3 regions of the Cobetia sp. D5 genome follow, and region 3 is predicted to be linked to each of the others. Evidence: predicted binding sites of a transcription regulator. Region 3 holds the regulator's gene; each other region holds the start of a gene.
What was found. The regulator sigma-54, encoded in region 3, starts transcription at its own class of promoters, with help from an activator protein. The targets are predictions, from matches to a motif close to TGGCACNNNNNTTGCTNT.

Region 1: the regulator sigma-54 is predicted to act here: its motif matches at 3,927-3,944, upstream of U0O11_RS02065 (NCS1 family nucleobase:cation symporter-1).
Region 2: the regulator sigma-54 is predicted to act here: its motif matches at 4,677-4,694, upstream of U0O11_RS07000 (ammonium transporter).

The regions. Positions count from the first base shown of each region.
Region 1 covers NZ_CP142020.1:454,752-465,094, forward strand. Annotated here, with positions in the region: gene U0O11_RS02045 (NAD(P)-dependent oxidoreductase) at 1-706, opposite strand, end outside; gene hydA (dihydropyrimidinase) at 913-2,355, opposite strand; gene U0O11_RS02055 (nitrilase-related carbon-nitrogen hydrolase) at 2,440-3,342, opposite strand; gene U0O11_RS02060 (hypothetical protein) at 3,598-3,846, opposite strand; gene U0O11_RS02065 (NCS1 family nucleobase:cation symporter-1) at 4,197-5,723, shown strand; gene U0O11_RS02070 (LysR family transcriptional regulator) at 5,861-6,754, opposite strand; gene U0O11_RS02075 (S-(hydroxymethyl)glutathione dehydrogenase/class III alcohol dehydrogenase) at 7,041-8,150, shown strand; gene fghA (S-formylglutathione hydrolase) at 8,273-9,136, shown strand; gene U0O11_RS02085 (GlxA family transcriptional regulator) at 9,879-10,343, shown strand, end outside.
Region 2 covers NZ_CP142020.1:1,653,370-1,663,712, reverse strand. Annotated here, with positions in the region: gene U0O11_RS07020 (NAD(P)-binding domain-containing protein) at 1-882, shown strand, start outside; gene U0O11_RS07015 (HAD family hydrolase) at 1,141-1,797, opposite strand; gene U0O11_RS07010 (phosphodiesterase) at 1,794-2,726, opposite strand; gene U0O11_RS07005 (hypothetical protein) at 2,910-3,077, opposite strand; gene U0O11_RS07000 (ammonium transporter) at 3,214-4,572, opposite strand; gene U0O11_RS06995 (aminomethyltransferase family protein) at 4,925-5,734, opposite strand; gene U0O11_RS06990 (DUF1989 domain-containing protein) at 5,658-7,163, opposite strand; gene U0O11_RS06985 (histidine kinase) at 7,641-8,573, shown strand; gene U0O11_RS06980 (ISL3-like element ISPpu12 family transposase) at 8,616-9,905, opposite strand; gene lspA (signal peptidase II) at 9,927-10,343, opposite strand, start outside.
Region 3 covers NZ_CP142020.1:809,927-820,269, forward strand. Annotated here, with positions in the region: gene U0O11_RS03405 (HPr family phosphocarrier protein) at 1-253, opposite strand, end outside; gene rapZ (RNase adapter RapZ) at 240-1,175, opposite strand; gene U0O11_RS03415 (PTS sugar transporter subunit IIA) at 1,313-1,783, opposite strand; gene hpf (ribosome hibernation-promoting factor, HPF/YfiA family) at 1,793-2,101, opposite strand; gene U0O11_RS03425 (RNA polymerase factor sigma-54) at 2,764-4,212, opposite strand; gene lptB (LPS export ABC transporter ATP-binding protein) at 4,446-5,183, opposite strand; gene lptA (lipopolysaccharide transport periplasmic protein LptA) at 5,187-5,765, opposite strand; gene lptC (LPS export ABC transporter periplasmic protein LptC) at 5,874-6,557, opposite strand; gene U0O11_RS03445 (KdsC family phosphatase) at 6,557-7,126, opposite strand; gene U0O11_RS03450 (KpsF/GutQ family sugar-phosphate isomerase) at 7,253-8,320, opposite strand; gene U0O11_RS03455 (calcium/sodium antiporter) at 8,420-9,364, opposite strand; gene U0O11_RS03460 (ABC transporter ATP-binding protein) at 9,680-10,343, shown strand, end outside.

The DNA of each region.
Region 1 (10,343 bases), 360 kb from region 3:
GGCCCAGGAAGACGCTGTCGAATTCGCGTGTCAGGGAGGCCAGCGCCAGGTTGTCGCCAAGGCGCTGGCCGTGGCGGATCTCGATGCCGCCGATCTCGAGCAGGAATTCGACTTCGCGGGCGGCGAAGTCATCGGTCAGCTTGTAGCGGGCGATGCCGTATTCGTTGAGGCCGCCGGCCTTTTCCTCGGCCTCGAAGATCACCACGTCGTGGCCGAAACGCGCCAGACGATGGGCGCAGGAAAGCCCGGCAGGCCCGGCGCCGACCACCGCGATACGCCGGCCGGTGCTGGCGCCACGCGTGAACGGATGGGCCTCGAACTGGGCGTTGTCCAGCGCATGGCGCTGCAGCAGGCCGATCAGCACCGGCTGGCACTCATCGCCCTGATTGCGCACGCAGGACTGCTCGCAGAGGATCTCGGTGGGGCAGACGCGGGCGCAGCTGCCACCGAGGATATTGGCATCCAGAATCTCGCTGGCGGCGCCTTCGAGATTGTCATCGTGGATACGGCGAATGAAGGTCGGGATGTCGATGCTGGTCGGGCAGGCCTTGATGCAGGGTGCATCGTAGCAGTACAGACAGCGCGAGCTCTCGATGAAGGCCTGGCGCTTGCTGAGCGCCGGATGCAGGTCTGTGAAACGCGCACTCAGCGCCTCTTCCGCGAGCCCGCTCGGGGCCCAGTGGGAAGGAGTGGAGGATGTGGTCACGGTGTGGCTCCTGCCCGCGCTCAGGCGCGGGGTCGTTGTTGTTGGTCTTGCAGGCGAGTCGGGTTGCGCTCAGGGACTGGCAGCGGCTTGTTTGGAAGTGCTAAGGGACCGGCAGCGCGTCAGGTGCGCCGCCAGGCCGTCGTTCAGTCGTGCCGTACTGGTCTCAGCCGTGTCGTACTGGTCTCAGGTGGGTCGTTCGCCGACCGTCAGCTGCGATCCACGGCGCTGACGACGTTGCTCTCGGCGCGGGCCTTGAGCTGGTCGAACACGCTGGGGTAGGCCGGACGCTCGACATACTGGCCGTGGCCGCGCTTGGCATGCAGTTCGCCATCGCGCCAGGCCCAGTCGCCGCGGCTGATGGTGTGACGCGGAATGCCCTTGACGGTGCGGCCTTCGAAGATGTTGAAGTCGATGTTCTGGTGGTGGGTCTTGGCCGAGATGGTGCGTTCGGCGTTGGGGTCCCAGACCACGATGTCGGCGTCGCTGCCGACGCGGATCGCACCCTTGCGCGGATAGAGATTGAAGATCTTCGCGGCATTGGTGGAGGTCAGGCCGACGAAGTCCTCGGCGGAGAAACGCCCGGTGTTGACGCCTTCGTGCCACAGCATCGCCATGCGGTCCTCGACCCCGGCGGTGCCGTTGGGAATCTTCGAGAAGTCGTCCTTGCCCATTTCCTTCTGCTCGGCGCAGAAGCAGCAGTGATCGGTGGCGGTGGTCTGCAGGTCTCCGGACTGGATGCCGCCCCACAGTGCCTGACGGTGCTCCAGCGAGCGGAACGGCGGGCTCATCACGTGGCCGGCCGCGAATTCCCAGCTCTTGTTCTGATAGACCTCTTCATCGATCAGCAGATGGCCTGCCAGCACCTCGCCGTAGACCGGCTGACCGTGCTCGCGGGCGTAGCGGATCTCCTCCAGCGCATCGGCGGTGGAGACGTGGACCAGATACACCGGCGTGCCCAGGGTGCCGGCGATGCGGATGGCACGGCTGGCGGCCTCGCCCTCGACCTGCGGCGGGCGCGACAGCGGATGCGCCTCCGGGCCGGTGATGCCGTCGGCCAGCAGCTTCTGCTGCAGGTGGTAGACCAGCTCGCCGTTCTCGGCATGCACGGTGGGAATCGCGCCCAGCTCCAGGCAGCGTGCGAAGCTCGAGACCAGGGTGTCGTCCGGCGCCATGATGGCGTTCTTGTAGGCCATGAAGTGCTTGAAGCTGTTGACGCCGTAATCGGCGACCAGCGTCGCCATGTCCTGGCTGACGCTCTCGTCCCACCAGGTGACGGCGACGTGGAAGCTGTAGTCGCAGCACGACTTCTCGGCCCATTCGCGCCAGGTGTGATAGGCCTCCATCAGCGGTTGCTGGGGGGAGGGGATCACGAAATCGATGATCATGGTGGTGCCACCGGCCAGTGCCGCGGCGGTGCCGGTCTGGAAGTCTTCGCTGGCCACGGTGCCCATGAAGGGCAGCTGCATGTGGGTGTGCGGGTCGATGCCGCCGGGCATCACCAGGCAGCCGCTGGCGTCGATCACCTCGCAGTCGTCCGGGACGTCCAGGTCGGTACCGATGGCGGTGATGGTCTCGCCGTCACACAGCACATCGGCGGTGTAGCGCTCTTCGTGGGTCTGGATGCTGCCGCCCTTGATCAGGATTGCCATGAATCTCTCCCGGCCGCATCGCGCGGCCTTGTCCGGCATTGAGTGTCAGGTCGTCTTGTTGTTGTCGTGCGGGTCGTCAGTCCGTCACTCGCCATCGGTGAGGCGGGTATAGGCATCGGGGCGACGGTCGCGGAAGAACTGCCAGTTGTTGCGCACCTCGCGCACCATCGACATGTCGAGGTCGTGGATCAGCAGCTCATCCTCGGTGGCGCTGGCCTGGGCTTCGATCTGGCCGCGCGGATTCACGAAGTAGGAGGAGCCGTAGAACTCGCCGATATCCCAGGGCTGTTCATGGCCGACGCGGTTGATGGCGGCGATGTAGCAGCCATTGGCGGCGGCGGAGGCGGGTTGCTCCAGCTCCCACAGATATTGGGAGAGGCCCGCGACGGTGGCGGAGGGATTGAAGATGATCTCGGCGCCGTTGAGCGCCAATGCGCGCCAGCCTTCCGGGAAGTGGCGGTCGTAGCAGATGTAGACGCCGATGCGCCCGTAGGCGGTGTCGAAGACCGGCCAGTCGGACTTGCCCGGCTTGAAGAAGAATTTCTCCCAGAAGCCCGCCACCTGCGGGATGTGGGTCTTGTGATACTTGCCCAGATAGCTGCCGTCGGCATCGATGACGGCGGCGGTGTTGTAGTACACCCCCGGCTGCACTTCCTCGTAGATGGGCACGATGATCACCATCTGATGCTTCTTCGCGTACTGCTGCATCAGCGTGACGGTGGGGCCGTCGGGCACGCGCTCGGCGGCGGCATACCACTTGGCATCCTGGCTCGGGCAGAAATAGGGCTGATTGAAGACTTCCTGGAAGCACAGGATCTTGACGCCTGCCTCACCGGCCCGGTCGATCAGCGGCAGGTGGGCCTCGTTCATGGCATCACGGATCTGCGCGGGCTCGAGGTCGGTGGAGACGTTGAGTCCCATCTGGATGACGGCGCAGCGCAGCTTGCCGGCATCCTCGGTATAGGAGATGCGGGAATCGTTCGACATGTCTTCCTCATCGGGCGCTTGGCGCCGGTTGTTGTTGTCTTCAATGAGTGCTGGTGGACTGAACGGGTGGGCAGGGATAGCGCGAAATGGCTCCAGGAAAAACACGCCGCCTGCCTGGCAAGTCTGCATGCCGCTGGCAGGCATCGTGGGTCAGGAAAGGTCCGATTTAAATCCTGTCTCACCAGTCAGCTTAATGAACATTAGACAGTGTTCCCGCGTTCGGCAAGATGAAGTGTCAAATAAAGTCTTGTGGATTTATCTTGTTGTTATCAAAGAGTTTTTATTCAAGAAAAGGCCATATTTCACCATTGTGGTGCCTGCATAATCAGCATGGTTCACGCGATTTTCAAAGGAAAAGACGATGCACAACAGTGGCTTGTGACCGTTTGTGGGGGCATTGCGCAAGACCGCCTTGCACCAGCTTGGAACCTGACCATACTGACAGTTGGCGCGAACACGGCTTGTCGCCACCTGACAGGCGTCATGCATGAAAATACGCGCCATTGCATCTCAAGTTGTCTTGCAAGACAGGTTTGATTTATCGGCAATAATCCGGCCGGCGGCATGCGATTTGCCACAGGGTTTTGCACGTTAACTGCGCAAGGTGTTTCTTCTACACGGCCTGCCACAGATTCGTCTGCCGCAGATTCGTCTGCCGCAGAATCTTCTGCATCAGAATCTTCTGCATGCAGTGCCGAATGAAGTGTGCCTGAAGAAGTGTGCCGAACGGGGAGGTGCGAAGAGGAGTCAGGAAAGCGACGGAGAAGGTGAGGAAGACAGGAAACGACAAGTGACACAAGGCAAGCGCAGTGCATCACCCTCAACAATAACAACAGCTGAATAGGTGAGGACTCATGGCCCCGACACAGACGCGCTCGCACATGGTGCGCAGCAATGAGGAAATGATCGAGCTGGTGGTGGCACAGGATGTCGCCCGCAGCCCGCGTTACAACGAGGATATCGCGCCGACCAGGAGTGCCGAGCGCACCTGGTCGCGCTGGAACATCGCCGCACTGTGGGTCGGCATGTCGATCTGCGTGCCGACCTATACCCTGGGTGGCGTCCTGACCGCCTACTTCGGCCTGAGCGTCGGCGAGGCGCTGTTCACGATTCTGGTCGCCAACCTGGTGGTACTGATTCCGCTGACCCTCAACGCCTTCCCCGGCACGCGCTTCGGGATTCCCTTCCCGGTGGTACTACGCTCCTCCTTCGGCATCATCGGCTCCAACGTGCCATGCATGATTCGCGCGGTGGTCGCCTGTGGCTGGTTCGGTATCCAGACGATGTTCGGCGGCCTGGCGATCCACCTGCTGCTGTCGAGCCTCTCGGCCGACTGGAAGGCGCTGGGCGGGGTAGGCGAGGTCATCGGCTTCTTCGTGTTCTGGGCGCTCAACCTGTTCGTGGTGATTCGCGGCGCGGAATCCATCAAGTGGCTGGAGACACTCTCCGCGCCCTTGCTGCTGGCGGTGGGCGTCGGCCTGATGGTGTGGGCGCTGCCGCATACCTCGATCAGCGAGCTGCTGGCCCAGCCGCCGAATCGTCCCGAAGGCGATGGCGTGGCCAGCTACTTCATGGCGGGCCTGACCGCGATGGTCGGCTTCTGGGCGACGCTGTCGCTGAACATTCCTGACTTCAGTCGTTACGCGAAGAGCCAGAAGGACCAGATCTTCGGTCAGATCATCGGTCTGCCGCTGACGATGTTCTTCTTCGCGGCGCTCGGCGTGGTGTTGACCGCGGCGTCCAGCTCGCTGGTGGGCGAGACCATCTCCGACCCGGTCAACCTGATCGGTCGCATCGACAGCCCCGGCTGGGTCGCCATCGCCATGGTGCTGATCATCATCGCGACGCTCTCCACCAATACCGCGGCCAACATCGTCTCGCCGACCAATGACTTCCAGAACATCGCGCCGAAGCTGATCAACCAGACGCGCGGCGTGCTGCTGACCGGGCTGGTCGGGGTGCTGCTGATGGGCTTCGAGCTGATCAAGAAGATGGGCTGGATCGTCTCGGACGTGAGTCTCGAGAGCCTCTATTCCAACTGGCTGCTGGGCTATTCGAGTCTGCTGGGGCCGATCGCGGGGATCATGATCGTCGACTACTTCGTGATCCGTCGTCAGTCCTTTGATCTGCCGGCACTCTATCTGGATGGCAGCACCTATCCGGCCTTCAATCCGGCGGGCTTCATCGCCTTCTTCGTGCCGGTGGGGCTGACGGTGATCAGCTTCTCGCAGCCCGGGCTTTCCTGGTTCTACGACTACGGCTGGTTCACCGGCTCGCTGCTGGGGGCGCTGGTCTACTTCGTGGCCAGCAAGTTGCTGGTCAAGGCGCCGCCGGTGCATCTGCCCGAGGCGGTGCCAGGCAGCGGGGCGCAGCGCGCCTGACGCCGCTGATGAGCATGGTGAGTGCAATGACAGACGGGCTGCCGATTGGCAGCCCGTCTGTCGTTCGTCGGCTCATCAACTTATCCGCTCATCAACTTGTTCGTTCATCAATTCGGCAGCTCATCCGCGGCGGCGCGTCATGCGTCAAGGCCCGGGATGCCGCCCTCGAAGCGCTCGACCATGAAGTCGACGAACTGGCGCACCTTGGGCGAGAGGTGGCGGTGGCGGGGATAGACGATCCACACCCCGGTATCGCGCACCTGGTACTCATCCAGCACCGAGATCAGCTTGCCGCTGGCCAGATGGGGCGCGACGTAATAGTCGGGAATCTGGGCAAGGCCGAGGCCCTTGAGCGTGGCGTCCAGCAGCGCCGGACCGGAGTTGGCCTGCCAGCTGCCGGTGATGCGCACCTCGCGGCGCTGGCCCTCGACCTCGAACAGCCACTCGCGCTTGGAACCGGCCAGACAGCGGTGACTGGAGAGCTCGGCCAGGGTGTGCGGGCGCGGCGCCTGCTGGAAGTAGTCATGCGAGGCGACGACGAATTCGCGGCGGTCCACCAGCCGCCTTGCGATCAGCGAGGAGTCCTTGAGCACGCCCATGCGGATGGCGACGTCGAAGCCCTCGTCGATCAGTTCCACCGGACGGTTGGTGAAGTGCATCTGCACTTCCAGTTGCGGGTGCAGCAGCTGGAAGTCGTTGACCAGCGGCGCGACGTAGCGCTCGCCGAAGGTGGTGGCGCTGGTCAGCTTGAGCACGCCGCTGGGGCGGGCATGAAAGTCACCGATGGCCTGTTCGGCGGCGCGGAAGCCATCGAAGAGGTGATGACAGTGCTCGAAATACACCTGTCCGGCATCGGTGAGGCGCGTCTGACGGGTGGTGCGGTAGAGCAACTGGGTATCGAGCTGGGCTTCCAGCTGGCTGATCAGACGACTGACATGTGAGCTGGACACCCCGAGATGACGGGCGGCACCGGAAAATGAGCCGATTCTGACGACTTCCACGAAGGCTTCGATACGGTCCCAGCGCTGCATGCTGGCTCCTCTTTCATTGTTGTTGAGTGGCAATAATCATCTGAGTGCCGACGGCTTAATCCCACCCGCATGACTGCGTAGACTGTGCTCCATGCCAAGCCCGCAAGGATGAACCGCAAGGACGAGCCCAGTGCCTGTCGCGTCGGGAGTCCCTCGGGCGACTCATCCATGCAACCTGTCAGGTGCTGCTACCTTTCAGGGTGGCCTCCGTGGTGATCACCACCACACCAGGGGGCATGAGATTGGCAGCCAGTTTACCGCTATTGATGCTCACTAGGAGAGATTCATGAAATCACGTGCTGCGATTGCGCTGGAAGCCGGCAAGCCGCTGGAACTGGTCGAGATCGATGTCGAAGGGCCGAAGGCCGGTGAGGTGCTGGTACGCATCGTCAATACCGCCGTCTGTCACACCGATGCGTTCACCCTGTCCGGCGCAGACCCGGAAGGCCTGTTCCCGTCCGTGCTGGGCCACGAAGGCGCCGGTATCGTCGAGGAAGTGGGCGAGGGCGTGACTGGCCTGGTACCGGGCGACCACGTCATTCCGCTCTACACCGCGGAATGCGGCAAGTGCAAGTTCTGCCTCTCCGGCAAGACCAACCTGTGCAGCGCCGTGCGTGCCACCCAGGGTCGCGGCCTGATGCCGGACGGCACCTCGCGCTTCTCTCTCGATGGCAAGATGCTGCACCACTACATGGGCACCTCGACCTTCTCTGAATACACCGTGGTGCCGGAAGTCTCGCTGGCCAAGGTGTCCAAGGAAGCGCCGCTGGACAAGATCTGCCTGCTGGGCTGTGGCGTCACCACCGGTATCGGTGCGGTCATGAACACCGCCAAGGTCGAGCCGGGTTCCACCGTGGCCATCTTCGGCCTCGGCGCCATCGGTCTGGCCGCCATCCAGGGCGCGGTGATGGCCAAGGCGTCGCGCATCATCGCCATCGACATCAATGAAGACAAGTTCGACCTGGCCCGCAAGTTCGGCGCCACCGACTTCGTCAACCCGAGCAAGCTGTCCGTGCCGGTCCAGGAAGCCATCGTCGACATGACCGACGGCGGCGTCGACTACTCCTTCGAGTGCATCGGCAACGTCAACGTCATGCGTGCGGCGCTCGAGTGCGCTCACAAGGGCTGGGGCGAATCCATCATCATCGGCGTCGCCGGTGCCGGTGAAGAGATCTCCACCCGTCCGTTCCAGCTGGTGACCGGGCGCGTCTGGAAGGGCTCCGCCTTCGGTGGCGTCAAGGGCCGTACCGAACTGCCGGGTTACGTCGAGCGTTACATGAGCGGCGCGATCAACCTGGACGACTTCATCACTCACCAGATGCCGTTCGAGAAGATCAACGAGTCCTTCGATCTGCTGCATGAAGGCAAGTCGATCCGTACCGTGCTGAGCTTCTGATCCGGGGCTGAGCTGCCGCCGGGCAACGCGCGAAAGCGTGTTGCCCGGTGAGATCTGGAACGCGAAACGGCGTCGGCTTGCCGACGCCGTTTTCATGACGCGATACCACAAGGGAGAGCATGATGACCGCGACCGAACAACTCGAGCTGGTCAGCGCCAACAAGGTGCATGGCGGCTGGCTCAAGCGTTACCGTCACCGCAGCGGCAGCCTGGATTGCGACATGGTGTTCGCCATCTATCTGCCACCCCAGGCCGAGAATGGCCCGGTACCGATGCTGTGGTGGCTGTCGGGGCTGACCTGCACCGACGAGAACTTCATGCAGAAGGCCGGTGCACAGAAGAAGGCCGCCGAGCTGGGTATCGCCCTGATCTGCCCGGATACCAGTCCGCGTGGCGTCAATCTGGACGGCGAGGACGACAGCTACGATTTCGGCAGTGGCGCAGGCTTCTACGTCAATGCCACCCGCGAGCCGTGGGCACGTCATTACCGCATGTATGACTACGTCACCGACGAGCTGCCGGCGCTCGTCAAGCGTCACTTCCCGGTGGATGGCGAGCGTGAGTCGATCTCCGGTCACTCCATGGGTGGTCACGGCGCCTTGATCTGCGCGCTGAAGAATCCTGGCCGCTATCGTTCGGTCTCGGCCTTCGCGCCGATCGTCAATCCGATGGCCTGCCCGTGGGGCGAGAAAGCCTTCAGCGGCTATCTCGGCGATGACCGCACCCAGTGGGCGCAGTGGGACACCTGCGAGCTGGTCAAGCAGGCGAGCAAGAGCGGCGCCGCGCGTCAGGAACTGTTCGTCGAGCAGGGCGAGAGTGATCAGTTCCTCGAGGAGCAGCTCAAGCCGGAGCGCCTGGAGGCGGTCTGCGCCGAGCTGGACCACCCGCTGGTCCTGCGTCGTCAGCCCGGCTACGACCACAGCTACTTCTTCATGGCCAGCTTCATCGATGAGCATTTGACCTACCACGCGAAACACCTCCTTTGAGGTGTGAGTGTGGTAGCTGGTAGAGATGAATAGACACGCGAAACACCTCCTTTGAGGTGTGAGTGTGGTCGCCGGTAGAAATGAAAAGCATGCGAAGCACCTGCTTTGAGGTGAGCCTCAGGCGTTGAGGTATGACAGTGCCAATCGCAGCTGATCGCTCGCCGAGCAGAGACACTGCGTGAAAGACAGAAACGACAGTCCCGCTATCGATTGATGGATAGCGGGACTGTCGTTTTTTCGTCATGAGAAGCGGCGTTTTTCAGAACCTCAAGGCATGAAAGCCCGTTCTGGTGGCGTTTGCTTATGCTGCGTCAGTGGTAGCCAATTCAGGCGTTATTCTGTGCCGTACGACAACGATGATTTGCTGCACAGCGGCGATAAAGTCACTGCGCCAGGCAGGCGCGATGGTTTACTGTCGAGAGGTGGACAACGCACGACGTCCAGGCAGTGAATCACGACATCCCTGACGCTATCGGAATTGCAGAGGTCGCTTATTGACCTCCCCCTGATGGGACCGATCGCCGATGTCGTCGCTGCTGGAGCCGACCCCTCAGGGTTCGCTCCCTGCTGAGACCCAATAACGATAATACTGCGGACCCCCGCCGGCCTCATCAGGCCACGGGAGAGGGCACCACGAGGCCCCGGTCTGCCACTCAAGCAGATATAGAGAAGGACTCCCCTCATGGCATTGACCAGTGGCCGTTTCGCCCGCCCGTACGAAGCTCACTCATCCGCTGCAGGAATGGCCGGCGAGACGCGCCAGCCACAGACCATCGGCTTCCTGCTGCTCGACAGCTTCACGCTCATCTCGCTGGCCTCGGCGGTGGAACCGCTGCGCATGGCCAATCAGCTGGCCGGACGCGAGCTGTACCGCTGGTATACCGTGACGCTGGAAGGCGCCCCCGTGCGTGCCAGCGATGGCCTGCAGGTCACGCCCGATACCTCCACCGAGGCCTGCCCGCCGCTGGATATCGTCATCGTGTGCGGCGGCGTCGGCATCCAGCGTTCCGTGCATCGTCCGCATGTCAGCTGGCTGCAGGCCCAGGCGCGTGCCGGCCGCAAGCTGGGTGCCGTCTGCACCGGCAGCTGGGCGCTGGCCCAGGCGGGGCTGCTCGAAGGCCATGAGACAAGCATCCACTGGGAGTGTCTGGCCGCGATGCAGGAAGCCTTCCCGCGCGTGCCGTTGACCACACGACTGTTCTCCATC
Region 2 (10,343 bases), 840 kb from region 3:
TCGCAGTTCAATGGCCGTATTCTGCACGCTCATGACTTCCGCGACGCGCTGGAATTCAAGGGCAAGGACCTGCTATTGATCGGCAGCAGCTACTCTGCCGAAGATATCGGTTCACAGTGCTACAAGTATGGCGCTCGCAGCATCACCACCAGCTATCGCACCGCCCCGATGGGCTTTGCCTGGCCGGACAACTGGGAAGAGAAGCCGCTGTTGCTGAAAGTGGACCGCGACACGGCCTATTTCCGCGATGGCAGCAGCAAGAAGATCGATGCCATCATCCTGTGTACCGGCTACCTCCACCACTTCCCCTTCCTGGATGAGCCACTGCGCCTCAAGACGGGCAATCGCATGTGGCCGCTCGGTCTCTACAAGGGCGCTGCCTGGGAAGAGAATCCGCGCATGTTCTACCTCGGCATGCAGGACCAGTGGTACACCTTCAACATGTTCGACGCCCAGGCATGGTGGGTGCGTGACGTGATTCTCGGTGAGATCGCGCTGCCCAGCCGCGAGGCGATGCAGGCGGATAGTCAGGCATGGCGTGACAGGGAAGAGACACTGGACAGCGATGAATCAATGATCCTCTTCCAGGGTGATTACGTGAAGTCACTGATCTCGGAGACGGATTATCCGAGCTTCGATATCGACGGCGTCAATCGCACCTTCCTCGAGTGGGAGCACCACAAGCACGAGAACATCATGACCTTCCGTGACTACTCCTACCGCTCGCTGATGACCGGCACCATGGCCCCGCGCCATCACACGCCCTGGCTCGACGCGATGGATGATTCGCTGGAAGCCTTCCTGGCGCAGCCCGACAAGAGCGCCAGACAAGCAGGCGGCGAGACAGCCACCGCCGAGCAGCTCGCGACTGACGACGCCTGAGCAGGCCATCTCAGTCAGCAGCCGTCTGAGCGAGCAAGCCGTCTGAGACGACGAGCTGCGTGATCCTCCAGGCAACGATGCCGCCGAGTCATGACACGACTCGGCGGCATCGTTCTATCAATTCACACGTGCAACAGCTCACTCGTGCAGGAGCTCACACGTGCAGCAGCTCACACGTGCATGAGTGAACCAGTGCATGAATGAATCAGAGCAAGCGTGCGCAAAGGCCTGCGCCTTGCGGCCGGCCCTGCTCAGGCTCTATACCGCTTCGCGACTGTCGCTGCTTGGCAGATCGCAAAGTGATGTCAGCGCCTGCGGCTGCGCGATGACCCGCTCCGGCGCCATGCTGGCCAGTCGCTCGGGGCTTTGCCATCCCCAGCTGACCGCAGCGGCACGACACCCTGCCTCGTGCGCGGCGCGAATGTCGCTGACGGCGTCGCCCACCATCCAGCTGCGCTCCACCGCCACTTGCGGCGCTGCCAACAGACCCGCCAGCTTGGCCCCCTTGCTGCCCGCGATCTCGCCGCCCAGCACCTGTGACACGCAATCCGCCAGGCCGGCGGCGGCCAGCGTGGCACGAATCATCTCGCTGTGATTGGCCGACAGCACCATGACGTCGCCCTGCTCGGCGAGTGCCGACAAGGCCTCGCGCATGCCGGTGAAGACCGCCGGCGGCGCCGCCTGGCGGGTATAGGCAAAGACATGCGCGGCAAAGCGCGCGACGGCCTCGCCCGTGAAGCCCTGCACACGCGCCATCTCCTCGAAGGTCACGTTGTCCAGCGACTCCCAGCTGTCGCGTTCCAGCACGATCGTCCGCCCTTCCAGGTGCGCCGCATGCGCACAGGCCTTGAGGCACAGTGTCAGGCTGTCGGCAATCACACCATCAAAATCAAAGACATATAACGCTTTGTTCATTCTTTTGCTGCCTCAGCTGCCTGCAAGGTATTGCTCAACGGCTCGCGCTCGCGAGTCGGAATCCGCTCATCGCGCTGCAGAGCGATCAATTCATCGAGCGCCTCCAGCGACTGGGCGGCCTCGAGCGTGTCGTGGAAGAAATAGCGGCGACTGTCATCCATGTAGAGGTGCAGGTGATTGACGATCTGCTCCTCGCCTATCATCAGCACGCCATAGGCCGGCGGCTCATGACTGCCTGCAAGACAATCCGCCGCGGAGACCAGATCCAGCCCGACCTGATGATTGACGCCCGGCAGGGTCGAGAACGAGAGCCCTCGCCAGACACCGCTGGCCGGACGATGCACATGCCCGAACAGCAAGTGCTCGACGTTGCCATGCCGCTGGATCACGTCATGCAGCGCCTGTGAATTCTGCAAGCGGATGCCATCCATGTAGCGGATACCGAGGGCCATGGGCGGATGATGCAGCGCCAGCAGAATACGGCGATCGTGATGCGCAGCCAGACAGGCATCCAGCCACGCCAGGCGGGACTCACACAGCAGACCGCCATGCTCCCCCGCGACGGCCGAATCGAGCATCACCAGCACGCAATCATCGGTGCCGGGGCCGAAGGCATGCGCATACTGCACGAAGCCTCCGTCATCACAGGGCAGCTCCGGGAAGGCGGCCTGCAGAGTCTCACGCGCATCGTGATTGCCCATGCCGAGGAAATACGGCATCGACAGTTCTTCCAGCACCTCACGCAGCGCCTCGAAGGCGGCCGGCTCACCGCGATCGGTCAGGTCACCGCTGATGATCACACCCTGAGCATCGCCGTGGTGCAGATTGATATCGGCGACGGCAGCCGCCAGCCGTGCACGCGGGTCCAGCCCGTAAAGTCGCTTGTCAGGGGCGACCAGATGGGTATCGGTCAGATGAATCAGTTTCATGCTATCGCGCGTTCCATGAGTGCCACCTTGAGGGGCCGCCATTATCAAGCTCTCAGGTGACGACTGCGTGACGCACGCCACACTCTCTTCGCGCAAAGCCAATCGGGTGCAATGGCACCTATCAAAAACGCCGCAGCGCTGAGCGCTGCGGCGTTTGATATGCCGGTCTTGATGCCCTGAGGGTCACGGCGTCTTCTTGCTCTCGAAGGACGCTTTCTCGTGGCGCAGGATGTTGGCGCTCAGCGCAATGCAGACGCCAGCGGCGACCAGCAGGCACACCGCCACGGCACCAGAGTTGCTGAAGAAGAAGGCGTAGTTGCCTGCGTGTACCACAGTATCGACAGTTTCCATTGCAAGACTCCTTGCGAAAGCGGATATCGGTTCGGTCTACCAGTACTGCAATAACGGGGCCAGTCAGCGCTTATCTCGACATCATCTCGACAGACCGGCCCCTTCAGAAGGTGCACCGGGACTCAGCTACCAGGGCTCAGCTGATGTCCGGGCGCTTGTCCATCGGCGCCGCGACCACCCCACCGGAACGTGCCGGCACACTCGAAGATGACTCGGTTGCCATGCTCTCCGGGTAGGCCTTGGCCGGGACTTCGAACAGGTCCAGCCCCAGTACTTCGACATGCGGCGGTACGCGCAGCAGGTTGAACTTCTTGAGCAGATAGGCCACGCCCCAGCCCGGAATGAAGCCCGTCAGCGCCATCACCACCGCGCCGGTCAGCTGGCCGGTGAAGGAGACGTCCGGCACGCCTTCGCCGACATTCGGGAAGCCGGCCGCGAAGATGCCCACCAGTACCACGCCGTAGAAGCCGCAGAAGCCATGCACCGCGAAGGCGCCGACGGAGTCATCCAGGCCACGCTTCTCGAGCAGTGCGCCGATCTTCGGCATCAGGGCGCCACCGGTGACCGCCAGCACGAAGGCCAGGCCCGGGTTGTAGAGATCCAGCCCCGCCGCGACGGTGATGATGCCGCCCAGCGCACCGGACATGGTCCAGAAGGGATCACGCGAGGACAGATAGGCACCGATCACGCCGCCACCGAAGCCCATCAGGGTATTGAAGGCGAAGGCAGAAAGGTTGGTACGATTGCCGTAGATGGTGGTCCAGCCGATGTCACCGGTGTTGAAGATGATGCAGCCGCCGAGGAAGCCGAAGAAACCGACGATGATCAGCATCAGGCCGATCAGGGTCATCGGCATGTTGTGCGGCGCGATCACCTGCGGCTTGCCATCGTCACTGTACTTGCCGATGCGCGCGCCCAGATTGAGCAGCACCCCCAGCGCGAAGAAGCCGGCCACGGCGTGCACCACACCGGCGGCGCCGACATCGTGGTAGCCCAGCTTGTGCAGCATCCAGCCATCCGGATGCCAGCCCCAGGCGCCCGCCATGATCCAGACACCGGCACCGAGAATCACCGCCAGAATCAGGAAGGCCCCCAGGCGGATGCGTTCGATCACCGCCCCCGACAGGATGGAACCGGTAGTCGCGCCGAACAGGGCAAAGGCGGCGAAGAAGATGCCGGTGCCCATGTCATCGGCGTCCGGACGCATGCTCGCGCTCCACGGCAGAGCGGCGGACGCCTCGATGGGGATCAGCCCGTTGGGGAAGGCGTTGTAGATCCACCAGCCCACGAAGTAGAAGGCGGGGATGATCGAGGCCAGCGTCAGCACGTTCTTCATGCCGGATGCCAAGGCATTCTTGGAACGTGAGGCACCGATCTCATAGGCCAGAAAGCCTGCATGGATCAGGAACATGATGGCGGTACACCACCAATAGAACACCTCGATGTTCATCGCCTGATGCATATCCAATATGCTTTGCAACGTCTTTTCATCCATCGTCTTTTCTCCTTTACCGGAGCTTGTGGATCAGCGCGCCTCACTGTGCAAGCGGCACTGCCCGTCCGGGGGTTGTTGTTGTTTTTCAAGGGGACCTGCTGGATAAAGCAAGCGACATGCCAGATGACCCTCATCGGCCACCCTCAGCAATTCGTTGTTTTTACTGCATCATTCTTGAAACCGAGGACTCCTCTTCAGATATGAAGCCCATGAAGCCTTCCCTGCGAGGAGGATGGGCGTTATTGAGGCATGCCGGCCACGGCATGCACCGTGAGATGACTTGCAGGGCGCTGCATATACGCAAGTCATTGCGCGCGACTCACCTCTCATGCTTCCCCTCCTGGCAGTGAGATCAGCTACGCACCTTGAGGCGCTCCGGGTCATGGAAGGGCAATGTCACCACCTCGGCGGCGAGGCGCTTCTGATGGCCATCCAGCTGGCCGATCTCAAGCTGGGTTCCCGGGCTTGCGAAGTCCGGTGCCAGGCGGCACATCGCGATGGAGCGATCGAGCAGCGGCGACTGGGTGGCACTGGTGACCACGCCCACCGGATAGCGGCCGTGATAGACGAGATCGCCGTGGCTGACCAACTCGCTGCTGTGCATCTTCAGACCCATCACGCGATGCCGTGATTCCGGCGCCTCGCGTTGCAGCGCTGCCCGCCCGACGAAGTCATCCTCCTTGCTCTTCATCGGCACGGTGAAGCCGATGCCCGCCTCATAGGGGGAGGTCTGCGGGCAGAATTCATGACCGGCGAAGATCAGCCCCGCCTCGATTCTCAGCATGTCGAGGGCATCCAGTCCCAGCGGCGCGATGCCATGGGGCTCACCCGCCGCCCAGATCGCTTCCCATACGGCCGGGGCATCCTTGGGATGACACCAGACTTCATAGCCGAGCTCACCGGTATAGCCGGTGCGCGACACCATCAGCGGGATGCCATCCGGTCCCGACAGACGACCGATCATGAAGCGGAACCAGCCCAGCGTTTCCACCTCAGGCTGGGTGCGCGCATTCCAGATCAACGGCGCCAGCACCTCACGACTCTTCGGTCCCTGCAGCGCGATGTTGTGCAGCTGATGGGTGGAGTCACGCACCGTGACGCGATAGCCCTGGCGCTGGGCAAGCTCCCTGAGCCACTGGCCGCTGGCCGCTGGCCGGGTCACCGCAGATCCAGCGGAAGGTCTGTTCGCCCATGCGGAACAAGGTGCCGTCATCGAGCATGCCGCCGGTTTCCTGACACATGGCCGAGTACACCACCTCGCCGATGGAGAGCCGTCGTACATTGCGGGTCAATGCGTATTGCAGCAGGCGTTCGGCATCGGGGCCGGCGACCTCGAACTTGCGCAGCGCCGAGAGATCCATCATCGCGACCCGCTCGCGGCAGGCCAGATATTCGGCCCGCGCACCCCACCCTTCGTAATGCGTGGCCAGCCAGTAGCCGTGGTAGTCGATGAACTGCTTGGTCAAGGCGGAGGTGCAGGGATGAAAGGCGGTGGGCAGTGTCATGCGCGGCAATTCCTCGGGCCGATTGCGATAGGCGATCCCACGGGGGAAATCATGTTCAGCGGCGTAGATGCGCACCTGGATATCGGTCGGTACCCAGCCGTTGGCGGCGTCGATGTCATCCGGACAGGCCGATGAGGCGCAGATGAGGTCACGGTCGGCGCGCAGCAGCACGTAGTCGCCGGGGCGCGACCAGGGCTCATCCACCGCCAGGGTGCCGCAAGGCTCTACATAGGCATTGAAGAAGAAGTTGATCGCCGGCCAGCTGGCACGCTGTTGAATGCCATGCGACGCCGACAGGGCGTTGTTGAAATTGATCGTGCAGCTATCGTGGCCGAAGTAGCCGTGGTGTTCGTAATACTGCGGCGAACAGGCGAGCATGAAGCTGTCATGGCGCCCCACCGTGTCCTGCACGACCTCAAGCATCGGATGCAGGTGCTGATCGAAGAACACGGAGTAGAGCCCCGGGTTGGGCATGCAATGACCGGACAGGCTGCGCGTGGCGCCGGCGTCCAGCCCCAGCTCTTCCCCCTGCGCCCAGGCATTGGCATCGAAGGCCACGAAATCGGAGCACTGGCGACCCGCCACATCGATGATCTGGATCCACTCGCCCTGCTTGACCTCATAGACCTCGACCGTGCCCGCCGCGACTCGCCGCTCCTGCTTGATCGACGCCAGGGGGACGGGTAACTGCTCCTGATCGGGCACGCTCTGAAAGTGCGCGACCTCAAGCTCGGTGGCCAGATGCTCACCATCGATCGACATGTCATCACCGGGGGCCAACAGAATCAGGCGCGCGGCAGGCGCTTCCAGCGGCCAGCGAATCTCGGCCGGCAACCCGGCCACTGACAAGCGCTGCCACTGCGACAGTGGCACCTGCGCGACTCCCAGCGCTGCCAGACGCTGCTGGGTGAACGGGCTTCGCACCTGCTCGGCCTTACCCTCTTCTGCCCCTTGTGGCTGGCTGGCAAAGGCATGTTCTTCCAGACAGGTGATGCTGGCGTAGCGCGCGAGTGTCAGTCCATCGACTGCGTTTGCAAGCTCTCCAGCTTCTGCCTCTGCAACTTCTGCCCCTCCAGCTTGTGCCACCCCGTGCTCTCCCTCCCGGCCCCCCTGGCGGCAATAACAGCCACTCGCAGGCCTGGGCACCATCGACGGATGACACCTGCACGCTGTCCCCCGGCGACAGCTCAAGCGCCAGCGCATCCAGCCCGGGTATTCGATAACGATACGGCTGGCACGGCGTGGCAGCGGGTATCTCGACTGCAAGCTCCATCGTGGTGATACCTCTTGTGGTCATGGCAAGTGGGTCCGGCGTTGCACGCGTGATGGGGTGAAGCAGCTCCCCGATGTGCCTGGATGGTGCATATCCCCTTCTGCGACGCACCACGTTCTTCATGGTGAATTAAATTTACTCACAGTGGAGATCGCGACAATCCATCAAGAGAGGTACCCATGAAGGGGTAAGCCGTTCACTGGCATGAAGCTTGCTCATCAAGCTTGCTGACGCGACATCGCAAGCCCGAAGAAAGAACCCCGAAGCAGGAAGTAGAGAGAGGAGCTCGCATGCAAGTCATTCTCGGCGCAGGGAAGGAAGGCAAGGTGCCTGCTGCACGAACGGCGGCCGCCCTGGTTGATGTACGCCGAGCCGACGACCCACTGCACTCCTCCCCCGGCGATGCGAGACGCGAGACGCCCAAGCTCGACGCCATCACCCTGCGCATCGCCACCTGCGCTGACCTCACGGAGACGCTGCCATCATTGCTGGGAGAGCTGCTGCGAGAGCTTTGGGGGGAACTTCAGGGAGAGAGGATGGGCCTCTTCAGCCAGCAGATTGCCGGCACTCAGGCTTGCTCACGTCCTGTCGAGAGCTGCGTGCTGCATCGCGGGGTCGATCAGCAACGCCATGAGGTGATCGCGCCGACTGGCCTCGCCCTGCCCGCAAAGACGCGTCAGACCCTGCTGGAGATCGTCAGCCAGATTGCTCACGACGCGCACGTCAGCCGTCAGCCGCTAGCTGTCTCGGGCAAGCCCCACGGGGTATTGATCGCCCTCACGCACACCACTGACAGCCAGGCGACAGGCGATGACTGGTTGTGGCTTGGAGAGCCGGCCGCCGAAGCCCTCGAATCGAGGCTCGCGAGCGCCGCCATCGATGCCCTGAGCCGTGGCCTGGCACTGCATCAGCAGCAACAGGCGCGTCACGCTGAAGACAGGAAGGCAGCGGTGGATCAGGCACTGAAGAACGAACGTCGACATCTGGCGGCGGAACTGCACGACACCCTCGCCCAGGAATTGAGTTATCTGCAGATGCAGAGCGCACGCCTGACTCGCGCCGCTCGTCATGCGCCACAGGAAGTGCAGGCACTGGCCGAGGACGTGCATACCCAGTCCCGGCGCGCCTTGCGCCAGACCCGGGAGCTGATCAACGGCGCGCACGCCACCTGGGGAGACGCGCCGCTGGCCTGTGTGCTGGACAACTTGGGTATACGGATTTAATGGTTGATGGGGCACCTTCACCCCATCAATCTGATACCACCCTCAGATGGTTGATAGATCGACTCCGTAGTTGAGTTCCTCTGCGAAGTCCGGCAGTCCGTAACCGATGGTTTTCTTGTAGAAAGGAGAGACCTTCGCAGTCGGTGCCTTCTTCTTGTGCTTCGTGGTGTAGAGCATTCGTGCCCGCATCACCTCGAAGGAGTAACCGCGCCCTTCACGGTTCTTGTCCTTGGCCAGTCGGTTGATGGACTCCGTGTAAGCGTTGGTGACGGGCATGTCCGTCTCGAAGTAGGTCATGGTCTCTTCGCGCCAGTTTCCCACTGCCCTGACCAGATCGCTCCAGACTTCCTTTTGGCCCTTCGGGATGGTGGCTATCCACTCGTCCAGGGCGGCTTCTGCCTGGAGCCGTGTGGTGGCGTCCCAGATGCCGTAGAAGCGCTCCTTGTGCTCGTAGGCGGCCAGCAGTTGCGGGAACGCGCCTGTCCAGGTCTCCATGATGAGGCGCTCCCGGTCTGAGACTTCGTGAGCGCGTTTCAGCAGGATTTTCCGGTCTCCCTTGAGAGTCCGGCTCTGGGACGGTTTCAGCTCCTTTCTGAGGCCCTTGCGCACTCTCTCTAGGGCATCGTTGGCCATGCGCACCACATGGAACTTATCGACCACGATACGGGCCTGGGGCAGCGCAGCCTTGACCGCTGCCCGGTAGGGGTTCCACATGTCCATGCTGACGATCTCGACCTTCTGCCGGTCTTTCAGCTTCATCAGGTAGTTGGTCACCACGTCCTGGCGGCGGGTGGCCAGCAGGTCGAGCAGGGTTCGCTCCTCAATGTTGGTCAGAATGCAGCGGTAGCGCTTGTTCAGGTATAGCTCGTCAATGCCCAGGATGCGGGGCGTCTCGAAGCGGTGCCAGCGCCCCAGGAACTCGGCGCGGGCGTTGAAGATGTCGCGCACCGTCTTCTCGTCCAGGCCGGTCTGTGCCGCCACAAAGGTGTAGGGGTGGTTGAAGGATTCCTTCTCCACGTACTCATGCAGCCGCAGTGTCATACGGAATCCGTCCACCATCTCCGGTAGCTGGGGCCTGAATGTTGTCTTGCAGGCCCGGCAGGTGTATCGGCGGCGGACCACCCAGAGAGTGACCCGCTTGCCGTGGATGGGCAGATCACGATAGGGAACGTCACGCTTGCCGAACCGTACGAACTCACCCTGCACGCCGCATTCCTCGCAGGCGATGGGATCGGGCACGTCCACCTGGAAGTGCATTTCGTCGTCGGTTGATTTGCAGCCCAGTACTTGGTATTGCGGCAGGTGAAGGATGTTGTCGGGAAGTTCGGTCATGGTGTTGTATAGGCGTAGGTGTCAGTCAGATCCATCCGACTCGGCATTGGTGTTTGCTTTTTTACCCAACAAGCTGCTGGAAACGAAAAGTAAGGCACCGAGGACAATTGCAATATCAGCCAGGTTGAAGGCCGGCCAATGCCAGTCTCGCCAATAGAAATCAAAGGAATCCACAACATAGCCGCGAAAGACCCGGTCAATCAGGTTGCCCATGGCGCCACCGAGGATAAGACTGTAAGCGATGGCTTCTCCTTTATGACGATTTTCAAGGATCAGCTTGATCAGAAAAATCGAGACCACTACCGCGATTCCGATAAAAAAGTAGCGCTGCCAGCCTCCACCATTCGCAAAAAGACTGAATGCGGCACCGGTGTTCCATAGGTGCACCCAGTTAAAGAACGGGGTCACCGAAACATACTCGCCATAGGCCATTGATTG
Region 3 (10,343 bases):
AACGCGCCTCGAACAGCGCCTCGATGGCCAGCATCGCCTCATCGGCCTGTTCGCCCTCGACATCGATCAGCAGCGTGGTGCCGCAGGGCGCGGCCAGCATCAGCAATGCCATCACATTGGCTGCATTGGCGCGTCGCTCGCCATGGCTGACCATCACTGTTGCGCAATAGGGCGCACAGCAATTGACCAGCTTGGTGGCAGCGCGGGCGTGCAGCCCGCGGCGGTTGGTCAGCGTCAGCTCACGAGAGGCCATCGCGATGCTCCTGCTGATGCTCTTGCTGACCAATCGTCTCACCCGCGTTGCTCAGCGCGGTATGAATGCCCAGCTCGCGGTGACGCAGGCGTACCTCAGGCAGGCGCTCGGCAAAGTAGCTTGCCAGCTGCTCGCACAGGTAGACGCTGCGATGCTGGCCGCCGGTGCAGCCCACGGAGACCGTCAGGTAGCTGCGGTTGCTGTCCTGATAGGCGGGAAGCCAGCGTTCCAGCCAGCCGGCGATATCGTCATGCATCGCCTGGACGGTGGGGTAGCGCTGCAGGAATTCGGCCACGCTGTCGTCGCGACCGGTATCGCCGCGCAGATTGATGTCCCAGTACGGGTTGGGCAGGCAGCGGGCATCGAACACCATGTCGGCGTCGGTCGGCACGCCATGCTTGAAGCCGAAGGATTCAAAGGTCAGCGTCAGGTGGCGGGAGCTGTGCTGGGCGACCTGCTCGGTGATCCGCGAGCGCAGGTCGTGCACGCTCAGGTTGGTCGAGTCGATGACCAGGTCGGCCTTCTGGCGAATGGGAGCGAGCGTCTTCTGCTCGATCTCGATGGCCTCGGCCAGGGTATGGTCGTTGTCGCGCGTCAGAGGGTGACGACGACGGGTCGCCGAGTAGCGTTCCAGCAGCACTCGCGAATCGGTGGTCAGGTAGACGACCTGCACGTCCATGCCGCTCTGGCGAACGTTGTCGAGCAATTCGGGGAAGCGGGTCAAGGCTTCCGGCAGGTTGCGGGCATCGATGGAGACCGCGATGCGCCGGCGCGCCGGGCTGTCCTTTTCGAGCTGATCGACCAGTGGCGCCAGCAGCATGCCGGGCAGATTGTCGATGGCATAGTAGCCAATGTCTTCCAGCGCCTGGAGAGCGATGGATTTCCCGGAGCCGGAGCGGCCGCTGATGATCACGATCTTCATGAAGTGCTCTCCAAGGGCGAGGTCAACGTCGAAAGAATGCAGGGGTGGGGCAGAAGGCTGCCCGCTATCAGTGCGCTGTACATCGGCCGATGGGAGGCCAGCAAGACGAAAGCCCGGACGATGTCCGGGCCTGTCATTCAGCGCGCCGGTAATTCGGCGATGGCTTGGGTCAATGCCTCAAAGAGTGCACGCTGGCTGTCTGCCTGGCGCAGGGCCGAGCGATTGGTCGGGGAATTGAGCAATTCCGCGACCTGCCCGAGCAGCGTCAGATGGGTCTCATCCGCTTCCTCAGGCACCAGCAGCACGAACAGCAGATCGATGGGTTCTCCGTCGATGGCATCGAAGTCGATGGGTTCACCGAGCTTCAGAAACGCAGCGATTGGCGTCTTGCAATGCGGGCTGCGTGCATGGGGCACGGCCACACCGTGGCCAATGCCGGTCGACCCCAGTCTCTCGCGCCCGATCAGGCGCGAGAAGACTTCCTGGCTATCCAGGCTGGGAATGTTCTGTGCGATGAAGGTGCTGAAGAATTCAAGCACCCGCTTCTTGCTCCCCCCGGGGACACCGTACAGCGTGCGCTCGGGGGGAAGGATCTGATCAAGTGTCATGGCGGAAGGTCAACGGGTCCCGGTGCCCTGAGAGCGAGCCTGGGACTTTTCCTTGTGTTTGACCAGCTGGCGATCCAGCTTGTCGGCGAGCGCGTCGATGGCAGCGTACATGTTGGGGTCTTCTGCCAGGGCGTGGAGGTCAGCGCCTGCCGCGTGCAAGGTGCAGGCAGCCTGCTGGCGCTCCTTCTCGATCGACAGTGTCACCTGAACATTGGTGATGTTGTCGTAATGCCGTTCGAGGCGAGCGAGCTTCTCGTTGACGTAATCGCGGAGAGGATCGGTAAGTTCCACATGATGCCCGGTGATATTCACTTGCATGGACACGCTCCTTTATCCAGCGGGTTGCCATTCAATTGTAACCCTTTTTGACTACGAGCAAACCCTGATCGGACGCTCTGCAACAGGCTTGACGGCCACCGTCTGGCGATGTTTTCGCACCCTTGCCAGTGGCATCAGATGTCGTGAGCGTCTGTACCGACAATGCCCAAGCTTTGCGCAAAGATCAACGCTGCGCTGCATCGTGGCTCAGTGCTTGTCTTCAACTCAGTGAGGGGTATCGGAGTGGACTTCAAGGGCACGTCTGGTGGGTGGTGCGTGAAAGACGCGCAAGAAGGCGGGTTTTCGTCGCCAATGCCTGCATGTACGTCGCCTTTCAGGCGCTTCGATTGCGTGGAGCAAGCGGCGTTCCGGGAGGTTCTTCGGGTGTCATCCAGGTGCAATACGCGCAAAAGTGACTTTAAAAACATGCGATTGACGGTAAATGACGCTGCCGGAAAGGCGGTTTTTTACCATCATTCTGCGCGCCGTCATGGGCCATGACGGGTAATTGACGAGTGGTTGCCGGGATTACAGGGCACGCGACAGGCGCACCACTGCCCGCGAAGTCAGAGGCTGATGAGCGGACAATCCAGCGCTTGAGGTTGGCGGCGGCTGCCATTGTAGAGGTGAGAGCAGGGGGCATGGCAGCCGCAGGTGACGCGTCAGGCCAGACGCTTGCGCTCGCTGGAGGAGGGGATGCCCATCGCTTCGCGATACTTGGCCACGGTACGGCGTGCGACTTCGATGCCATCGCTGGCAAGCAGATCGACCAGCCGTGAGTCGGAGAGAGGCTTGCGGGCCGGCTCTTCCGCGATCAGCTTGCGGATGCGGGCACGAATGGCGGTGCTTGAGTGGGCGTCGCCACTGCCGCTGCCACCGACCTGGCTCGAGAAGAAGAACTTGAGCTCGAAGACGCCGCGCGGGGTGTGGATGTACTTCTGGGTCGTGACCCGCGAGATGGTCGATTCGTGCATCTCGACCACTTCGGCGATGTTGGCCAGAATCAGCGGCTTCATCCCTTCCTCGCCTTGCTCGAGGAAGTCGATCTGACGCGCCATGATCTCGCGGCCGACCTTGAGCAGGGTGTCATTGCGCGATGACAGGCTCTTCATCAGCCAGCGCGCTTCCTGCAGGTTGTCCTTGAGGAAGGTGTTGTCGGCGGACTTGTCGGCACGCTTGATCAGCGCGGCGTATTCCGGCTGGATGCGCAGCTTGGGCAGTGCTTCCGGGTTGAGCTCGACCTGCCAGCCGTGGCGGGTATGGCGCACCAGCAGATCAGGGATCACGTAATCGCTGGCGGGCTCGCCCCAGGCGGATGCCGGACGCGGATCGAGCGCGCGCACCAGGCGGATGACGTGGTCCAGCTCGTCATCGTCAAGGCTCAGGCGCCGCTTGAGCAGCTTGCGGTCATCGTTGCCCAGTGCCTCGAGGAATTGACGTACCAGGCGGCGCGCCTGCGCCAGCAGCGGCAGATCATCCGGCAGCAGTGCCAGTTGCAGCAGCAGGCATTCGCGCAGGTCACGAGCGAAGACGCCGGTCGGGTCGAACTGCTGCAGACGCAGCAATACCTGCTCGAGCTCGGAGGCCTTGAGGCCGGGCAGGCCCTGGCCGCGCAGGCCATCGACCAGTTCGTCGAGTGACAGGCTCAGATAGCCGGCACCGTCGACGGCATCGATCAGGCTCTCTGCCATCTGGCGTTCACGGCCATCGAGGTCGGTCATCGCCAGCTGCCAGCGCAGGTGGTCCTGCAGGCTCTCGACACTGGTATTGCGATCGAAGTCCGGCCCTTCTTCGCTCCCGCTGCCACTGCCGGAGCTGGTCAGGCTACCGGCGTGGTCCTGGTAGAGGTCCGACCAGTCACTGTCGAGGGGGTATTCCTCGGGAATCTCGCTCGAGGAGTCGGCAGTGGAGATCTCGCTCGAATCCTGTGTCTCGACGACATCCAGCGACTCGTAGTCCTCGTCGAGCTCCAACATGGGGTTGGACTCGAGGGCTTGCTGAATCTCCTGACGCAGGTCGAGCGTCGACAGCTGCAGCAGCTGGATCGCTTGCTGGAGCTGCGGCGTCATGGTCAGCGAGGTGCCGAGGCGGAGTTGCAGGGTGGGTTTCATGGAGTCAGTCAATTCACGGCAAAGGAACGTGCTTACTACGCTATACCGTGACTCGGGGCACTGACAAGTGGTTGCCGTGAATATTCAAGCAACTTGCATGCCATGTTTCCACCAAGGTGGTATGGACGTCATGCATGCGTCTGATGTCAGACATGAAAAAGCCGCTACGCGATAAAATCACGCAGCGGCTTTTGAAGCTTTCGCCTCCGGTGGACTCAGCGCAGCCGCTGACCCTAGAGCGTGAACTCGTGGCCCAGGTAGACGTCGCGCACCTGCTGGTTGGCCAGGATGGAGTCCGCATCACCGTGGGCGATGATCTGGCCATCGCCGACGATATAGGCGGTATCACAGATATCGAGTGTCTCGCGCACGTTGTGGTCGGTGATCAGCACGCCGATGCCACGATCGCGCAGTTGGCGCACGATGCTCTTGATCTCGCCCACCGAGATGGGGTCGACGCCGGCGAAGGGCTCATCGAGCAGCACGAAGTCCGGCTCGGTGGCCAGTGCACGGGCGATCTCGACCCGACGACGCTCCCCGCCGGACAGGCTCATGCCGGCGCTGGCGCGGATGTGCGTGATGCTGAATTCCTCGAGTAACTCTTCAAGGCGTGCCTTGCGGCCATTGCGATCCAGGTCCTTGCGGGTCTCCAGGATCGCCATGATGTTGTCGGCCACCGACAGCTTGCGGAAGATCGACGCCTCCTGCGGCAGATAGCCGATGCCGGCGCGTGCGCGCTGATGCATGGCGGCAGCGGAGAGGTCCTTGTCATCGATGGAGACGTTGCCGGCATCGGCGCGCACCAGCCCGACGATCATGTAGAACGAGGTCGTCTTGCCGGCGCCGTTGGGGCCCAGCAGGCCGACGATGTCGCCCTGGCGGATCTCCAGCGAGATGTCCTTGACCACCTTGCGGCCCTTGTAGGCCTTGGCCAGATGGCGAGCGCTCAGCGTACGCGGAGTAGCAGTCATGACTCAGTTTTCCTTGCTGGCATTGGCGCCGCGCGGCGTCAGAGTCATGTGCACGCGACCGCCTTCGGTCTGCTGTGCCGTCTTGCTGTTGTTGGCGTTCACCTGGCGCTTGTCGAGGAAGTACTCCACGTAGCCGCCTTCGAAGGTGTCATCGCCTTTCTCGAGACGCGCGTTGCCGACCAGCTCCACGCGGCGCTCCAGTGCATGGTAGCGGATAGTGTCGGCCCAGCCCTTGACCAGTTTCTCGTCGGGCGCGGGCTGCTGTTCCAGGTAGGCACGCTTGCCGGTGGCCTTGACCAGCGAGATCTCGCCGCTGCCGGCGCGGCTGATATCGACGCGGCTGGCATCGAGTTTCATGCTGCCCTGGCGCATTTCCACCTGGCCGGTGTAGGTGGCGGTACCGGCCTTGTCATCGAGTGACAGGGCGTCCGCGGCGATGTTGATCGGCTGGCTGGCATCGCTGTCCAGCGCCATGGCGGCCGGGGCGAAGGTGGACATGCCCAGTGCCAGGCAGAGCGCCATGACACCGCTGTTGAGGGTCTGGCGACAGGCCGTCAAGGGCTTGCGAGTCGTGGAAGTCATGGTGGCTCCTTGGCATGACGGGGTCGCCGCCCGAGCAATGATGCCATCGAGCGGCAGAGAAGAAGGTGTTGCGGCGCGGGTCATGGCGTGACGGCCAGCCCGGCGGGTTCATTCACTGCTGGCAGGCGCTGCCTCGAAGGTGCTGTTGACGCGCCCATCATCGGAGGTGGTGCTGTCGGCGCCCGAGTCGATGCGCTCGGCTTCCTTGCTGGCCTCGCTCTGGTCTGTGCCGGGTTGCAGGACGCTGCGAACACGGCCCTGCAGCACGGCGGAGTCCTGGGAGAGGTCGGCGCTGAAGCTGTCGCTTTCGACATGCTGGCCATTCTGGGTGATCACGACCGGCACGTCACTCCAGGCGCGATTCTGATCACGGCTGTAGTGCAGGACATCGGTATCGAGGGTCCAGCGGTCATCGGGCTGGCGCAGTCTGGCATTGCCCTCGAGGGTGAAGGTGTCGCCGCCGGCGCTCAACACGCCACTGTCACCCGTGGCATACCAGCGGCGGTCTTCACTGTCGTTGGTGCGAATCTTCGGGGTCTGCGCCCGGGTCACGTCATCGCCTGGCGTGTGCTCGATATGCGGCGAGGTCATGGACTGGATCGCCACGCCGCGCGCATCGAAGCGTGTCATGTCTGCCCCGTCGAGATAGTAATCCGGCTCACTGCTGTCGACCTCGACGTTGACGGTCGATTCCAGGCTGTTGCGCTGCTCGATCAGCGCCAGCACGCCACCGACGAGCAGCAACAGCAGCATCAGCCAGAGACGCGGAGAAGGGCGGGGCAGACGTAACATCAGGGACGCGACTCCTGCAGGTAAGTATCCAGCACCGAGGCCCAGTGGCCCTGTGCCTTGAGTAGCAGGTCACAGAGCTCGCGCACGGCGCCATCGCCGCCCTGGCGTGAGGTGACCCAGTTGGCCTCGCTCATCACGTAGGCCATGGCGTTGGGTACGCTGACGCCGAGACCGACACGACGAATGGCCTCGCGGTCCGGCAGGTCATCGCCACAATAGGCGACCTCTTCCAGCTCGATCCCGTGCTCGCGGCACAGGTCGGTCAGCGCGACCAGCTTGTCTTCACGGCCCTGGATGACATCCTGAATGCCCAGTTCCTTGGCGCGACGCTCGACCATCGGCGAGCTGCGGCCGGTGATCAGCGCGACGCGAACGCCACTGCGCAGCACCAGCTTGAGGCCATGGCCATCCTGGACATGGAAGGACTTGGTCTCGACACCGTTGGCATCGTAGTGCAGGCGGTTGTCGGTGAGCACGCCATCGACATCCAGCGCCAGCAGACGCACGCGGCGTGCGCGGTCGATGATGTCCTGCGGATATTCTTCGCTCAGGGAATTCGTGTCGCTCATGGTCTTTCTCCTCGCACTCCGTGCATGCTTGACGCTGTCCTGTGAACGGCGCTGATGGGCGTTGAGCGGTGGCGTCTTGCCGGGACGATCTGCCGTCGAACAGAGACAGCGAACGCCCGCGGGAGTTCAGATCACGCCGCTGGCCAGCAGGCCGTGCATATGGATGGCTCCGATGGGGTGCTCATCCTCGTCACAGACTACCAGAACGCTGATGCGGTTTTCTTCCATGATGCGCACCGCTTCGGCGGCCAGCATGCTGGCGCGCACGGTCTTGCCGCCACGGGTCATGACATCATCGACCTTCAGCGCGCGCAGATCGCCATGCTGGTCGAGGGTGCGGCGCAGGTCACCATCGGTATAGACGCCGACCAGGTGGTCGTCATCATCGATCACGCAGGTGAAGCCCATGCCCTGACGCGTGATCTCGAGCAGCGCATCGCGCAGCGGGCTGCCGAGTGCCACGCGCGGCAGGGCATCGCCGTGGTGCATCACGTCCTGAACCCGCAGCAGCAGGCGTCGGCCCAGGCTGCCACCCGGGTGGGAAAGCGCGAATTCCTCGGCAGTGAAGCCGCGGGCCTCCAGCAGTGCCACCGCCAGGGCGTCGCCCATCACCAGCGCGGCGGTGGTCGAGGCGGTGGGTGCCAGATTCAGCGGGCAGGCTTCCTGGGCGACGCTGGTGTCCAGATGCGCCTCGGCGTCACGCGCCAGGGTCGAGCCGGGCTTGCCGGTCATCGAGACCAGCGGGGTGCCCATGCGCTTCAATAGCGGCAGCAGCGCCGTGACCTCGGCGGTCTCCCCGGAGTTGGACAGCGCCAGCACCACATCGGCCGGCGTGATCATGCCCAGATCGCCATGGCTGGCTTCACCGGGATGGACGAAGAAGGCCGGCGTGCCGGTGCTGGCCAGGGTGGCGGCGATCTTGCTGGCGACATGGCCGGATTTGCCCATGCCGGTCACGATGACGCGGCCCTTGGTGGCCAGCATCAGCTGACAGGCGCGGTCGAAGTCATCATCGAGATGGCTTTCGAGCGCGGCGATGGCCGCTTCCTCAATGGCGAAGGTGCGACGGGCGCTGGCGCGAAAATCCGCCTGGCTGGCCGGAGTCTCATCGGCGGCGGACTGGCTGGCGGCGGACTGACTTGAAGCAGAAGCGCCAGGCGCGGTGGCGTGCGGGGTGCTGGAAGGCTCGGTCATGATCGAATTGTTGCCTGTGGTTGGCCAGGGCTCATGCCGCGCGGAAAGGGCGTGTCATCCCGCGCGGCGGCGTGGCAAACGATGATGAAGACGCTGCCGTCAGCGAGTCAGGCTGATGGCAAGCCAGGCCGTGTAGGCCAGATAGCAGGCGAGCAGGATAACACCTGGACCGCGGCCGATGCGCCCACGGCGCTGCCAGATGAGCAGCGCGGCCAGCAGCAGCGTCAGCCCCAGCATCACCGGATAGTCACGGCTGATGGCGCTGCCATCCACCGGACCCGGCGCCAGCAGGCCTGGCACGGGCAGCACGGCGAGGATGTTGAACAGGTTGGAACCGATGACGTTGCCGATGGCGATGTCGTGATGGCGCTTGAGGGCGCTGGCCACGCTGGCGGCCAGCTCCGGCAGGCTGGTACCGATGGCGATCACGGTCAGGCCGATGATCAATTCCGGCACGCCGAGTGCCTGGGCGATGTCGGTCGCTCCCCACACCAGCGCACGCGAGCTGGCGATCAGCACCGCCAGCCCGACCAGCAGCCAGAAGATGGCGCGTCCGGTGCTCATCTCGGGCACGTCATCCTGGCTTTCCGCCTCGCTCGGCGAATCGACCTTGAACAGCCACACCAGCGTGAAGACCAGCAGGGCCAGCAGCAGGATGCCATCGAGACGCTCGAGCCCGCTGTTGGACAGCGCATAACCGCCCAGCGCCGTGGCCGCCAGCAGCAGCGGCAGCTCGCGGCGCACCAGCCCGAAATGCACCGGAATCGGGGCGATCAGCGCCGTGACGCCGAGCACCAGGCCGATATTGGCGATGTTGGAACCCAGCGCATTGCCGGTCGCAATATCCGGAGTGCCATCAAGAGAGGCCATGATGGAGACGACGATCTCGGGGGCAGAGGTGCCGACGGAGACGATCGTCATCCCGATCAGCAGCTTGCTCATCCCGGCGCGCCACGCAGTGGCCGCGGCTCCTTCGACGAAGCGATCAGCACTCCAGACAAGACCAATCAGGCCGATGACGACTGCAAGGATGGGATATAGCATCAGAACTCTCGGGGCAGGGGGCAGGGCGGTGGCGTATCGCCGGGAACCGCGCCATTAAACGCATCCCCCCAATCCTTTGCAAGACAGTGGCCATGTTCCCATTGTCAAGCGTGTTGCCGAGCGCTTTGTTGAGCGCGTCACCACCCGCGGCACGGCTCTGTTGCCTTGATGAGACTGGCGGCACAGGGGTGGGTTCGGATACGATGTTCGCTAACTAACTTGATCCTTGGATCCCATGACTCGGACATTCGACCTGTTCGCGAGCCGACTGCGTGTGGCTCGTTACGGCGAAGGTCCCTCACAGCGGATGCTTCTATGACTGATTTGCCCGGTCAGACCGCAACCCGGACGGGTGCGGACGGCCAGGATGCGCAGGCTTCTTCACGCGGCGCGGCAGGCGAGATCAATCTCGATGACGCCCTGATTCGTGTCGAAGGCCTGCGGTTCACCCGTGGAGAACGCGAGATATTCTCCGGCATCGACCTCAAGATCCCGCGCGGCAAGATAACCGCCATCATGGGGCCTTCCGGTACCGGCAAGACGACACTGCTCAAGTTGATCGGCGGCCAGTTGACGCCCTCGGCAGGGCGCGTCGAGATCGCCGGCTTGCACGTGCATGGCCTGTCGCGGCGCGAGCTGTTTCGCATGCGCCGTCGCATGGGCATGCTGTTTCAGAGCGGTGCCCTGTTCTCCGATCTGAGCGTGTTCGAGAACGTCGCCTTCCCGCTGCGCGTCCACACCGATCTCCCCGATGCGATGATTCGTGACATCGTGCTGATCAAGCTCGAGTCCGTCGGGCTGCGCGGCGCGCGTGAATTGATGCCGGCCGAACTCTCCGGCGGCATGACGCGGCGTGTGGCACTGGCGCGAGCCATCGCGCTGGACCCGGACCTCATCATGTACGACGAGCCCTTTGCCGGGCAGGACCCCATCTCGATGGGCGTGCTGGTCAATCTGATCCGGCGCCTCAACGATGCGC